Regions from separate parts of the Bacillus songklensis genome, predicted to be linked through region 1. Evidence: riboswitches for the same ligand, from Rfam matches in the RefSeq annotation. Region 1 holds a riboswitch; each other region holds the start of a gene.
The links. Region 1 has a riboswitch for S-adenosylmethionine ahead of ACFOU2_RS12025 (trans-sulfuration enzyme family protein). Riboswitches for the same ligand answer to the same signal wherever they lie in the genome.

Region 1 (3,150 bases):
AATACCCAGTAATATAATACAATGAGGGTAAATATAACAGTGATTGGTATAATAGTCAGGGTCGTTTTTAAATAGTGACTCCATTTTACATGAACTTTTGCCTGGTGTAACATGTGCATCCAAATGAGTGTGGCTAATGTGCCAATTGGGAGTAGAAGAGCTCCTATATCGCTTCCGATAATCATAGCTAAGTAGATTGTTTTCATTACTGGTGCGTCAAGGTTCATTTCTGTTAACGTAATTGTTCCGATCATTAGGGCAGGATGATTATTGAATAAATTGGATAAAAAGGTTAACAGCCATCCCATAATCATTGTGGCACTAAATAAATCTTCGGCTAACAAAGGATTGAGCTGCTCAACTAGGAAAACTGTCAAGCCAATATTATTCAATCCATAAATGACAATATACATACAAACAGCAAAAACGAAAATGTGCCAAGGTGTCTTCTTTAAGATATCGAGCGGAGACACCTTTAAATAAATCCATCTCCAAAAAAGAAGAGATAAGGAACACGTTACGGCTACCAATGAGACAGAGATATGGAGAAAGGAAGCGACAAACAAGCTTAACCGGACCGCCATTACAAAGAGCAAGACGTTTCTCATCAATTTTGTTTGATGAGCACGATTACTGGCTTTTAATGGATGGTAATAAGGGTCATTTATTTTCTCATAAGAATCTTTTGATGCCGAAAGGGTTTTAGGAAGAGTCTTTCGATAATAAAGAAATAACAGGTAGGACATAAACGAAAGACCCGCCATTCCCGGAACAATCATGAGGGCTGTATGCTCATACAAGTCCATATCAATAATTTTCAGCGCGATTAAATTTACGATGTTGCTGACACCAATTGGGGCGCTCGAAGCGGTTGCGACCAGTGCACCGCTTAACAAGTAAGGGATTTGATGATGGGGTTTTAGTTTAAGGTTTTTTAATAATATAAGCAGGATGGGGGTTGTGATAAGAATACTTCCATCATTGTTAAAAAAAAGTGTCATGAAAAAACATAATAAATTTGTCAGCCAAAATAAACGAATTCCTGACCCTTTTGAAAAAAGAAAAAGTTTAGCCGACATCCATCTGAAAAATCCAATGCTTTCCAACACGATAGCCATGATAATAGTAGAAATAATCGTGATGGCAGCTCCACTTACTTTCAATCCGATTTCTATTAAATTGTCTATTGTAACCGTGCCGGAAATGAGAACAATCATTGCCCCCATAAAAGCGGCTGTCGCTTCATTCATGCCTTTTGGACGGATAAAGATAAGAGACATAGTGAAAAGAAAAGCAGTAATGGTTAATAAAACTGAGGGCTCCATATTTACGTTATCACCTCTTTAGTTGCTATTCATTCGCTGCCCCCTCGATTGTCTCTATTATGCTTTTATACTTTATGTATACGAGCCTCCAGGTAAAAACGTACTAAACGGGTTTACTATTTTATAGTAATTCCGCAATCATCTCTATCATACAAACGACTATAAAACATAATTTCGATTTTTGAGAAAATTCTTATTGACAAATAAAGGTTTCTTGATTAAAGTTTATAACAAGAAGCAAATGACCGATAATGAATTTAATATTTATATTGCTCTTATCCAGAGAGGCAGAGGGACTGGCCCTATGACGCCCGGCAACCATCAAATCAAATCATTTGATTTGAACGGTGCTAATTCCTGTAGAACGGTGATGTTCTAGCAGATGAGAGTTTCCGTTAGTGACATAACCGAAACGAACACTCTTCCATCTGCAGAAGGGTGTTTTTTTCATGAGTTGACGATTCATTCCGCATTGGAAATAAAAGACATTTGCTTTTTAACTTGAGGATCACCTTCAAAATATCTCTTTTCGAAAAATTCAAAACTTTTGGTGCAGAGAAAGAGCTGTTTCGTGGGTGGATGAAAAATGTTTTTGCGAGAGAAATTCTTACGACAAGGAGAGAACGAGAAATGCATATTGAGACATTGTTAGTTCGATCCGGGGTAGGGAAAGATCCTTCAACCGGATCCATTACCACCCCGATCTATCAATCATCAACTTTCCAGCATCCGCGTTTAGGAGAGAGCACCGGGTATGACTATTCACGAACAGCCAACCCGACAAGAACGGCTCTTGAAGATGCTATTGCGGTACTGGAAAGCGGAGCGGCAGGGTTTGCTTTTTCTTCAGGAATGGCAGCCATTGCAGCTGTTTTCAATTTATTTAAAAATGGCGATCATTTAATAGTGTCAGAAGATTTATATGGAGGAACCTATCGACTGTTAAGCGATATTTTACAAGACATAGGTGTAAGTGTCAGTTATGTAAATACAGCGAACATTGATGCAGTGAAGGAAGGAGTTCAATCAAATACAAAGGCAATCTTCATTGAAACGCCGACAAATCCGTTAATGCAAGTGACAGACATAGCGGCGATGGTGGAAATTTCTCAACAGCATCAATTACTTACCATTGTGGATAACACGTTTTTGTCTCCTTATTGTCAGCGGCCAATCGAGCTGGGAGCAGATATTGTGGTACATAGCGCCAGCAAATATATTGGAGGGCATAATGATGTGATTGCAGGTTTGGTTGTCACTCGATGTAGCGAGCTAGGAGAGAAAGTCAAATTTTATCAAAATGCAATCGGAGCCATTTTAGGACCGCAGGATAGCTGGTTGTTGCTGCGGGGAGTGAAGACCCTGGGCCTTCGAATGGAAAAACACCAGGAAAATGCCTTGAAAATTGCCCATTGGCTAGTGGAACAGCCTGATGTGGAACACGTATATTACCCAGGACTGGAAACGCATCCGGGTTATGAAATTATGAAAAAGCAATCAAGCGGATTTGGCGGCATGCTCTCCTTTTCCGTTCGGGATGAAAATCTTGTTCCATATTTATTGGAGAATTTGAAACTAATCACGTTTGCAGAAAGTTTAGGGGGAGTAGAGAGTTTAATTACGTTCCCGGCAAGACAAACACATGCGGATATTCCGGAAGAGATTCGCAATGCCATTGGGGTAACAAATCGCTTGCTGCGTTTTTCCGTTGGAATTGAACATGCAGATGATATCATTCAAGATTTAAAGGAGGTATTCGATGCTTACCGAAAATGAACGCAGTCTCCAATTTGGTACAAAGCTGATCCATGCTAAAACAGATATC
Region 2 (3,150 bases), on a different contig from region 1:
TGATACTCATATTTGTCCTTCTGTTCAATTGGTGTTATAATTCGGCTAAATAATCAGAACATATGTGCGGGTGGAAATATCTATGATTGAATCGGTAAATTTATACATTCAAAAACTTGTTAATCTATATTCCCAACACACTGATGCGGAATATGCTGAATGGTCTAAAAAATATTTAAGAAACCAATATGAATTTTTAGGGATTAGAACCCCTATTCGTCGTCAATTAATGAAAGAATTTGTAAAAGAAAATGGGTTGCCGCCAAAAGGGAGACTGAAAGATGTCGTTTTTTCTCTTTGGGATCTTCCGGAACGTGAATATCAACAAGCAGCATTTTTTAGCAAGTTTCTTTTCAGTAGCAAATTTTTAATGGCTTCATCTAACAGCTCAGATATAGGAGTTTTTATTTCATCCGAAAGTTATTTTAGTTAATGATATCATTTAACCTTTCCAGCGTTTGATAAAGCTTTTCTTGTTTTTAGACCACAATTTTTTATTCATATCTATCATCTCTGATGTTAGATGGGTCAAGACATCAGATCAGATTCCCATGGGCGTTAAATACCCCAATCCTTAAATCTCTTTTGACGGAAAGTATTGTTATTTATTCGTTGGAATTCAATAAGGGCAAACGTAACAAGAATTAACAGATCAAGTCATCAGAACGGACTTAGGGATCAAAGAATTAGCTGTTTGTTCAAATGGGCAAGTGTTCAAGAACATCAACAAAACAGTAAAGTAGAGAAACTAGAGAAGCGTCTTCATAGGTTTTAGAGAAGAATTTCTCATAAAAATGAACGTGTCTCCCTATCTCCAGGGAATTGTCAAGGGGTTGATCATCATTGTCGCTGTATTATTGCTGAGAAAAAAATAGCCCGCTCGGAGACATATTGTGATGCGAGGGGGCTATCGATTTTACATGTGTTGGGACACTCCATAGCAATGGGAGACAAAGAGAGAATACGTTTTAATTGCTATTTTTTTATTGACAAAACCAAAATATACTTGTATTATCTAAAGAGTCAATTTATTCATAATACTTATCAAGAGAGACCGAGGGATTAGGCCCGATGACGTCCGGCAACCCCCTTAATGGGAAGGTGCCAATTCCTGCAGAATGACTTTCATTCTGAAAGATAAGTCGAAATATAGATCATGTTTCGATGCTCTTTTCAGTTGAAAGGGGCATTTTTTGTTTGAATGATAGATTGCCAGCAGATCCTTTGAACAAGTCTTTTAACATAAAGCAATAACGATATGAGTTTGAACATATTTTCAAAGAGGCTGTCCTCCTGTGTATGTCATACATAATACCGAGAACCACTCGTTCAGAAATTCTAGTTTTAGGGAAAATGAGGTCATCATATGATTGAAATTCAAAATCTTTCAAAGGTTTATAAAACAAAAAACGGGTTAGTGAAAGGTGTGGACGATGTTTCGATCACTATTCAAGAAGGAGAAATCTATGGGATTGTAGGATATTCCGGTGCCGGAAAAAGCTCCTTGCTTCGTTGTATTAATCTATTGGAGAGACCTACCTCCGGAAAGATTACGGTTGATGGGACTGATTTAACATCTTTAAAAGGTGAAAACTTGCGTGTAGCAAGATTAAAAATCGGCATGATTTTCCAACACTTTTATTTAATCAGCCAAAAAACAGTGTTTGAAAACATTGCTTTTGCTTTAAAGGCTGCCAAAATGCCGCTGGATCAAATAAAAGGGCGGGTAGAGGAACTGCTCGAAATGGTTGGTCTTTCCGATAAAAGAGATGTCTACCCCACACAGCTGAGCGGCGGGCAAAAACAACGGGTTGCCATTGCAAGGGCGCTTGCCAATAACCCGTCCGTGCTTTTATGTGATGAAGCTACATCTGCTTTGGATCCAAAGACGACTAAGTCGATTTTGAATCTATTGAAAAAAATTAATAAAGAGCTCAACATTACCATTGTGTTAATTACTCATGAGATGGATGTTGTAAAGGAAATTTGCAACCGGATGGCCATCATGCAGGACGGAAAGGTTATTGAAGAAGGTTCTGTCTATGATATCTTCGCTAATCCAAAGACCGAATTAACAAAAGAGTTTATTGAAAGTGTCGTTTCCTTTGAAGTGCCTGAGACGATTATAAGCCGTTGTGAAGGACCTATTGTGAAGATCATGTTCAAAGGGAAAATCGCGGGTGAAGGGATTATTTCAGATACACTTCAGCAATTTAATGTGAAAGGCAACTTCCTTCATGGTTCCATTGAATATATTCAAGAAATGCCGCTTGGTATCTTTATTATGGAACTAAAAGGACAAAAGGAAGAAATCAAAACAGCCCTTCAGTATATTGGAAAACGGGAAGCGCAAGTGGAGGTGTTACGTGATGGGCATTGATTTCAATCATCTTATAGAACTAATTCCTGATATAAACCAAGCGTTTATTCAAACGATTTATATGATTACCATCTCTCTGGCAGTTTCAGTTGTCGTTGGGCTGCCAATCGGGATTTTATTATATGTCACTGATAAAGGGTTATTTTTTGAAAATCGTTTAGCCAAAACGGTATTAGATTTTGTGGTGAACATGGTGCGGTCGATTCCATTTATTATTTTACTGGTTGCGTTACTTCCATTCACAAAATTTTTGGTAGGTACAACCATTGGGCCAACCGCAGCAAGTGTGTCCCTTTCAGTTGCAGCCATCCCATTTTTTGCCCGGATTGTGGAGACTGCTTTAAGGGAAATCGATAATGGAGTCATTGAAGCAGCTGTTGCTGCCGGTGCAACTCCGTGGATGATCATAAAGGATGTATTGTTACTGGAAGCCAGATCCGGGATTATTTCGGGTATTACATTGACGCTCATTAGTTTAATTGGGTTTTCGGCAATGGCAGGTACTGTCGGAGGCGGCGGAATTGGCGATTTGGCCATTCGCTTTGGCTATTATCGATATGACAATACCATTATGATTGCAACAGTTGTCATCTTAATTGTTCTAGTTCAGGTCGTTCAGCTTCTAGGTGATTTTATCGCCAAAGTTGTAGATAAAAGATAAAGAGAAAGAAGGAGAAGATTATGAAAAAATGGCTCACAGCTCTTATTCTAGTATTCATTGTGGGAGCTTTATCAGCTTGTGGTAACTCAGGCGGCAGCGAGAAGGCAAA
Region 3 (3,150 bases), on a different contig from region 1:
TTTCCTTAAGGTTGTTAGAAGGAGCAAATTAAATAACAAAAAGTCAGCCGCTCGGCTGACTTTTTGTTATTTACCCCTATAGCTTTCGCTTACTCCATATACTTTTCGCTCTTTTTCCTTCTTTATCGCTGAAAACCTGGGGAATCCGATCAAAATGGAAATCACGCCGCAAATCGCGATTAAAATCGGATAGAAAGAATAAGGTAAAACACTAATAGGTGAAATAGCCGCCAGCTTAGCTGCTGTTAAGATTTGTGCTCCATATGGAATTAAACCTTGAACACCGCACGAGAAAATGTCGAGTAAGCTCGCTGATTTGCGCTTATCAATCTCGTACTGATCCGCAATGTTTTTCGCGAGCGGGCCTGTGAAAATGATAGAAATGGTGTTATTGGCAGTTGAAAAGTTAGTTAAGCTTACAAGGCCGGCAATACCGAACTCCGCTCCCTTTTTAGACTTAATGTTTCGAGTCATTAAGTTTAATAAATAATCAATACCGCCGTTATACTTGATAATTTCAACCATTCCGCCAATCAACAAAGCAAGAATCACCAATTCCGCCATGCCTAAAATGCCTTCGGTTACTTTTGGGAAAAGGTTTGATAATGTGTAGCTTCCGTCTGCCAGGCCAATCACACCCGCTAAGACAGTACCGCCTGTCAATACTGCAAGTACATTAAATCCTAACAATGCAGTAATCAATACTCCTACATAAGGAAGGATTTTCACCCAATCGAAACTCTCTGCTGCTACTTCGGAATGATTTCCCATTGTGACAGCAATCAAGATAATACATGTTAAAATGGCAGCCGGCAATACAATGAAGAAATTCGTCTTAAATTTATCCTTCATTTCCGTTTGCTGTGTACGCACCGCTGCGATCGTTGTATCAGAGATGAATGATAAATTATCACCAAACATCGCGCCGCCGATGACCGCTGCCATAGATAGAGCCATTGAAATATCGGTCTCAGCGCTGATTCCGACTCCGATTGGCGCCAACGCTGCAATGGTTCCCATGGAAGTGCCCATCGATAGCGAAATAAATGCTCCAATGACAAATAAACCGACGACTAAAAAGCTTGGAGGAAGAACAGACAATGCTAGATTAACCGTGGATTCCACCGCTCCCATACCTTTTGCCGTTTCAGAGAAAGCACCTGCCAGAATGAAAATGAACGTCATGATAATAATATCCGGATGACCTGCCCCAGCTGCGAATCGCTCCACCTTTGTCGTTAACGTTTCCTTCCGATTCATGATCAATGAGACTGTTGCGGCAATTAAAATGGCCACCAAAACAGGCATTTTATAAAAATCCCCTGTAATCACTCCAGACCCGACAAACAAAGCTAAAAATATGACTAACGGCATTAAAGCCAATGGATTTCCCTTTGATTTTTCCAATGATTGCACCTCTCTTTTAATATTGATAAAAGTATAGATCCATCAAAAAGACCCCTTCTCACAAACAAGAAGAGGTCTTATATACAATATATAAGAAACACTCTCCCCATCTCTCAAGCATAACGCCTGCTGGATTTGGCACAGCACTCTTTTTAGAGTCCGCTGCCGAGACATCGTCGGGCCAGTCCCTCCGTCTCTCTCGATAAGAAGATTTAGTTATTGTCTTTCCGGAATTACCTTAACCTACTTTAAGGGGTTTAACCCCAAAAGTCAAATATTATTTTACTAAAGTTAAATATAACCAAAAGACAGTGTTCGAGGTTTGAAACATGGCCCGAATGTGTAGGTTAAATAAGACAGTAAACCTTATATAAACTCTAAAGGAAAGGGAGAAGAAAAAGTTGAACAGCGTGTTTCCATACTACCTGCACCCTGATCATGAAAACGAAAAATCAATAGTGGTTCAGCCGATTGAAAAAGATTTCTTTCAAATGTCAACCCTTGAGCTCTCCAAGTCTTTACTCGGCTGTCTCCTCGTAAAAGAGACAAAGGAAGGAACCACCTCCGGCTTTATAGTGGAAACGGAAGCATACATCGGTCCCGGTGACAGAGCATCCCACAGTTACGGCAACCGAAGAACAAAAAGAACGGAGATCATGTTTGGAGAAGCTGGCTATGTGTATACATACGTCATGCATACCCATTGTTTAGTGAATGTGGTCAGCGGAGAACTCGAAAAGCCGGAAGCCGTTCTTATCCGCGCACTAGAACCATTCAGCGGACAATCTCTTATGAAGGAAAGAAGAAAAGGAATGACCGATATAAAAAATTGGACGAACGGTCCCGGAAAGCTCACAAAAGCGATGGGTATCACCATGGAAGATTACGGCCATCCTATTTTCAGGCCTCCCCTATTTCTCTCAAAGGGATTCATTCCGGAAAGTATCTCGCAAGGAAAAAGAATCGGCATTGAGAACTCGGGAGAGGCCCGTGACTATCCATGGCGTTTTTGGGTTACAGGAAATAAATTTGTATCTAGATAGAAATAATGAAAAAGGTCAGCTTGGGCGGCTGACCTTTTTCATTATTAGATTGGTACATCCTCTTTGGTTTCTCTATTTCTTAATCGCACCAATTTCACAATATTGATGATGATCGTTTTAGTAACCGCATATAGAGGAACACCTAAAATCATCCCTAGCACTCCAGCGAGATTTCCTGCTACCAATAAAATGATGATGATGGTAAGCGGGTGAATATCCAAACGTTTTCCAATGACCAGCGGCGAAATAAAGTTACCGTCAATTTGTTGTACAATCGTAATCACGACAATAACAAGCAACGCTTTGGTCGGTGAATCAAGCAACCCGATGACTACAGCCGGAGCTGCCCCGATAAAAGGGCCAAGATACGGAATGATATTCGTGATCGCTACTACAATCGCCAAAGTGAGTCCATAAGGCAAGCCAATAATTAAGTATCCAATGAAGGTAAATATTCCAACAAACAATGCCACCAAAAACTGCCCCTGAATATAGGCAGATAATGTTTCGCCTGTTTCCTCAATAATATGAAGACCATCTCTTCGATAAGAAGAAGGTAAGAAACGAACGGCTGCCTTCGGAAACTTATGGCCATCCTTAAACATATAAAACAAAATGAAAGGAACAGTCACAACAGTTAACGTAATATTTGCAATAACGCCAAATACCGTTCTCACACTTCTCGTAAGATTATCAGGTA
Region 4 (3,150 bases), on a different contig from region 1:
CCGGTAGGCTTTGAAGGCAAGAATATGGCCGATTTGAAAGATCATAACGGGGAATCGGTCGTCCCTAATTTAATGAAAGCAGCCAAACAAAAAGATGAGAGCAAACGTTTCTATACATATTCCTGGAAAAATGAAGGGGAAGCAAAAGCGCGCAATAAAATCGCCTATTCCGTTTATTTTGAACCGTGGGATTGGATGATTGGAATCGGGGCATATGAGGATGAGTTTTATGAGCAGTTAAGTAAATTAAAGCTAATGACATTCATCTTTACACTTGCCGCTGTCGTCATCGCAAGTGTGGTGATGTACATTTTTACGCGCAGATACATCGTTTCGATTGAAAAAATCAGCAATGCGACCGATGAAATCGCAAATGGAAACTTACAAGTGGACGTACCGGTTTTAAAAGCGAAAGATGAGATCGGGATGCTGACAAACAGATATCAGCATATGATTGATAATATGAAGGAACTGATCACAAAAGTGAGCGAAACAGGACAAGCTGTTGCTGCGTCGTCCGAGGAATTGACAGCCAGTGCCGATGAAACGAAGTCGGCGGTAAATGAAGTGACAGTGTCCATCCAGGAAGTGGCAGCGGGGGCGGAAGGCCAGCTCGTGAATGTCGAGCAAACGAACCGCTCCATTCAAGAAATGGATCACCTTATCCAAGAGATGACCGTCCGTTCAAAAGAAGTGGAGCGTTCTGCTGAGGATACGTCCAAAGAGGCGGAAATCGGGAATGAGTCGCTGAACAAAGTAAAAGAACAAATGCAGCGCATCACGGATACGGTGACTCAATCAACGAACGTGGTGAAAACATTGGAAAGCCGCTCCACTGAAATCGGAAAAATTATTGAAGTGATTACCGGCATTTCCGATCAGACGAATTTGCTTGCCTTGAATGCTGCCATTGAAGCGGCGCGTGCAGGCGAGCACGGCCGGGGATTTGCGGTTGTAGCGGACGAAGTACGTAAGCTTGCAGAAGAATCGAAGCGCTCGGCCGATCAAATCGGAGCCTTAATCAAGGAGATTCAAGTCGATACGAAATCCGCCTATATGGTCATGCAGGAAAGCAATGAAAGCGTGGCGGTCGGCATGGATGTGGTCACCGAAGCAGGGCAAAACTTCTCGAAAATATTAGAGGACATTTTCCGCATCCAGCAGGAAATCAAGGAAATCGCGGGAGCAACATCGAACATCCGGCAGCATTCGGCTGAAATCACGAAAGCTACCCACATTCTGGAGGAAACGGCTCAAGTATCGGCAGCCAGCGCTGAAAGTGTGGCCTCAGCTTCCGAAGAAGAACTGGCTGCGATGGAGGAAATCTCAAGCGCCGCTTATTCATTGAGTCAATTGGCCCAAGATTTGCAGGATTTGTTGGTGAAATTCAAGGTTTAAGAAGAAGCTGATAGGTCTTCTTTTCCCTTTACAAGTATTTGGATATTTGGTAAATTAGTTGTTAACTGAATAGTTATCCAGAGTGACTGAGAGATCTGGCTCGATGACGTCACAGCAACCTGCATTGCGCAAGGTGCTCCGACCAGCAAAGCGCGTGCTTTGGATGATAAGACGGAAAACGGAACTCTTTTCGCATCTAAAGCGGAAAGAGTTTTTTGTTTGGGTCTGGTTCTCCTAAGCGAATGAAATAAAAGAGAGGATGGGGACCATGAGTTTAAGTGGATTAGTGAGAGGATATCTTTGTAAGAAGGATTTAACGGATGAGTTGGTGCGCCATGTGGCAGAAAGTTTAGAGAGGCGTTTACAGTCAGAAGACGAGCGATGTCGGGTGAAAGTTCAAAAACTTGAAAACTTTTATGAAATCGTCGTGTATCACACCCAGCATGTCCATGCGGTAGCATTGGATGTAAAAAAGGCAGGGGAGCTGCAGAAAAAACATCCTTATGCTCTTGATGAACAGCTTCTCGTTCAGTTGAAGAAAGTAGGACTTCGTCTCAGTGAAAACGTATATGTGTAAAAAAAGATGGTTCCTGCGTGAGTTCATGCGGGAACCTTTCTTATTCCATGGATTTACATCACACCTCTTATTTTTACAAATTTTAACAAATACTTTACACCTGCTTTATAAAAAAAGGACTAAATACCTATATAATGTAAATGTATTTTTACTAAAACATTTGAGGAGGAAAAACGATGAAATTAAACGAAAAGTATCGTATTTCAGCGACGACAATGGCCATTACAGCATATGCCCATCCTTCTTATCAGACAAAGATTTTTGATTTCTTCGGAGGATATTATACATCGATGCAACCGCTTGAACTCATCGAGGAAGCATGCATAAGGAGCGGCTCTACTTATGAGGGGAGGCGGAAATCCATTGTCTATTTGTTTCATTATGAGAAACGAACGCCTATTCCGATTTCTCCCTTACATAACATTTTTGCTTTTCCTACCACATCTACGAATCACTTTCATTGTACTTGGCTGTTTTTGCATCATATCCTTCAGATTGTGCCCCATCCAACGAAGACGAATCAATCCATCGTGACCTTTCGCAACAATGCCCAGCTTATCGTTCATGCTACACCCGAATTTTTGAAAAGTCAGCGACAAAAAACGGCCGCTTGTATGACGATCTTTCAATTTCCGATTCCGCCGCGGGATGATCAGGCCCTATTTTTATCATAAATAGGCGAGAAGACCCCCACCTGAAGGAATGAGAAGGGCGTAGCCCAATGAGTAGGTGGGGGATGAATCGCTTTCGGACAAGGGAAACGAATAAAGCAGCAGAGGAAATGAAACGAACAACGGCGATTTCTGCGAAACAAGGAGAAGCCGTAGCTGATACAGAAACGGCATTCCAGCAGATTGAAACAAACATCTCCAAAATGGTTTCCTCCATTCGTGATGTAACCGGCAGCATGAAGGAAATGGATCATTTAAAACAAGAGGTAGCAGAGGCCATCGAAAGCATTGCAGCCATTGCCCAGCAATCTGCGGCAGGGGCTGAAGAAATTACCGCTTCAGCGGAAGAACAAGTACGGGCAGTCAGTACGCTTTCCCATTCTGCAGAGGAGCTTCTTCAATTGAGCGAGCAATTAACTGACATCATCCATCAGTTTAAATTATAATGAAAATCCTCTCCCTTATGATGGGGAGAGGATTTTTGCGCAATGTGAATAATTTGTC

Region 2: linked by a shared signal. The riboswitch ahead of ACFOU2_RS19375 (methionine ABC transporter ATP-binding protein) and the one ahead of ACFOU2_RS12025 (trans-sulfuration enzyme family protein) in region 1 are both predicted to bind S-adenosylmethionine.
Region 3: linked by a shared signal. The riboswitch ahead of ACFOU2_RS10460 (Na+/H+ antiporter NhaC family protein) and the one ahead of ACFOU2_RS12025 (trans-sulfuration enzyme family protein) in region 1 are both predicted to bind S-adenosylmethionine.
Region 4: linked by a shared signal. The riboswitch ahead of ACFOU2_RS07480 (hypothetical protein) and the one ahead of ACFOU2_RS12025 (trans-sulfuration enzyme family protein) in region 1 are both predicted to bind S-adenosylmethionine.

The regions. Positions count from the first base shown of each region.
Region 1 covers NZ_JBHRZT010000052.1:153,341-156,490, reverse strand. Annotated here, with positions in the region: gene ACFOU2_RS12030 (arsenic transporter) at 1-1,325, opposite strand, end outside; SAM riboswitch class I at 1,598-1,714, shown strand; gene ACFOU2_RS12025 (trans-sulfuration enzyme family protein) at 1,956-3,101, shown strand; gene ACFOU2_RS12020 (trans-sulfuration enzyme family protein) at 3,085-3,150, shown strand, end outside.
Region 2 covers NZ_JBHRZT010000072.1:110,653-113,802, forward strand. Annotated here, with positions in the region: gene ACFOU2_RS19365 (DNA alkylation repair protein) at 83-433, shown strand; SAM riboswitch class I at 1,039-1,144, shown strand; gene ACFOU2_RS19375 (methionine ABC transporter ATP-binding protein) at 1,367-2,380, shown strand; gene ACFOU2_RS19380 (methionine ABC transporter permease) at 2,370-3,041, shown strand; gene ACFOU2_RS19385 (MetQ/NlpA family ABC transporter substrate-binding protein) at 3,062-3,150, shown strand, end outside.
Region 3 covers NZ_JBHRZT010000043.1:176,982-180,131, forward strand. Annotated here, with positions in the region: gene ACFOU2_RS10460 (Na+/H+ antiporter NhaC family protein) at 67-1,374, opposite strand; SAM riboswitch class I at 1,511-1,616, opposite strand; gene ACFOU2_RS10465 (DNA-3-methyladenine glycosylase) at 1,833-2,450, shown strand; gene ACFOU2_RS10470 (AI-2E family transporter) at 2,495-3,150, opposite strand, start outside.
Region 4 covers NZ_JBHRZT010000026.1:78,645-81,794, reverse strand. Annotated here, with positions in the region: partial or broken gene ACFOU2_RS07490 (cache domain-containing protein) at 1-456, shown strand, start outside; gene ACFOU2_RS07485 (methyl-accepting chemotaxis protein) at 451-1,398, shown strand; SAM riboswitch class I at 1,469-1,571, shown strand; gene ACFOU2_RS07480 (hypothetical protein) at 1,667-1,975, shown strand; gene ACFOU2_RS07475 (competence protein ComK) at 2,152-2,649, shown strand; gene ACFOU2_RS07470 (hypothetical protein) at 2,697-3,092, shown strand.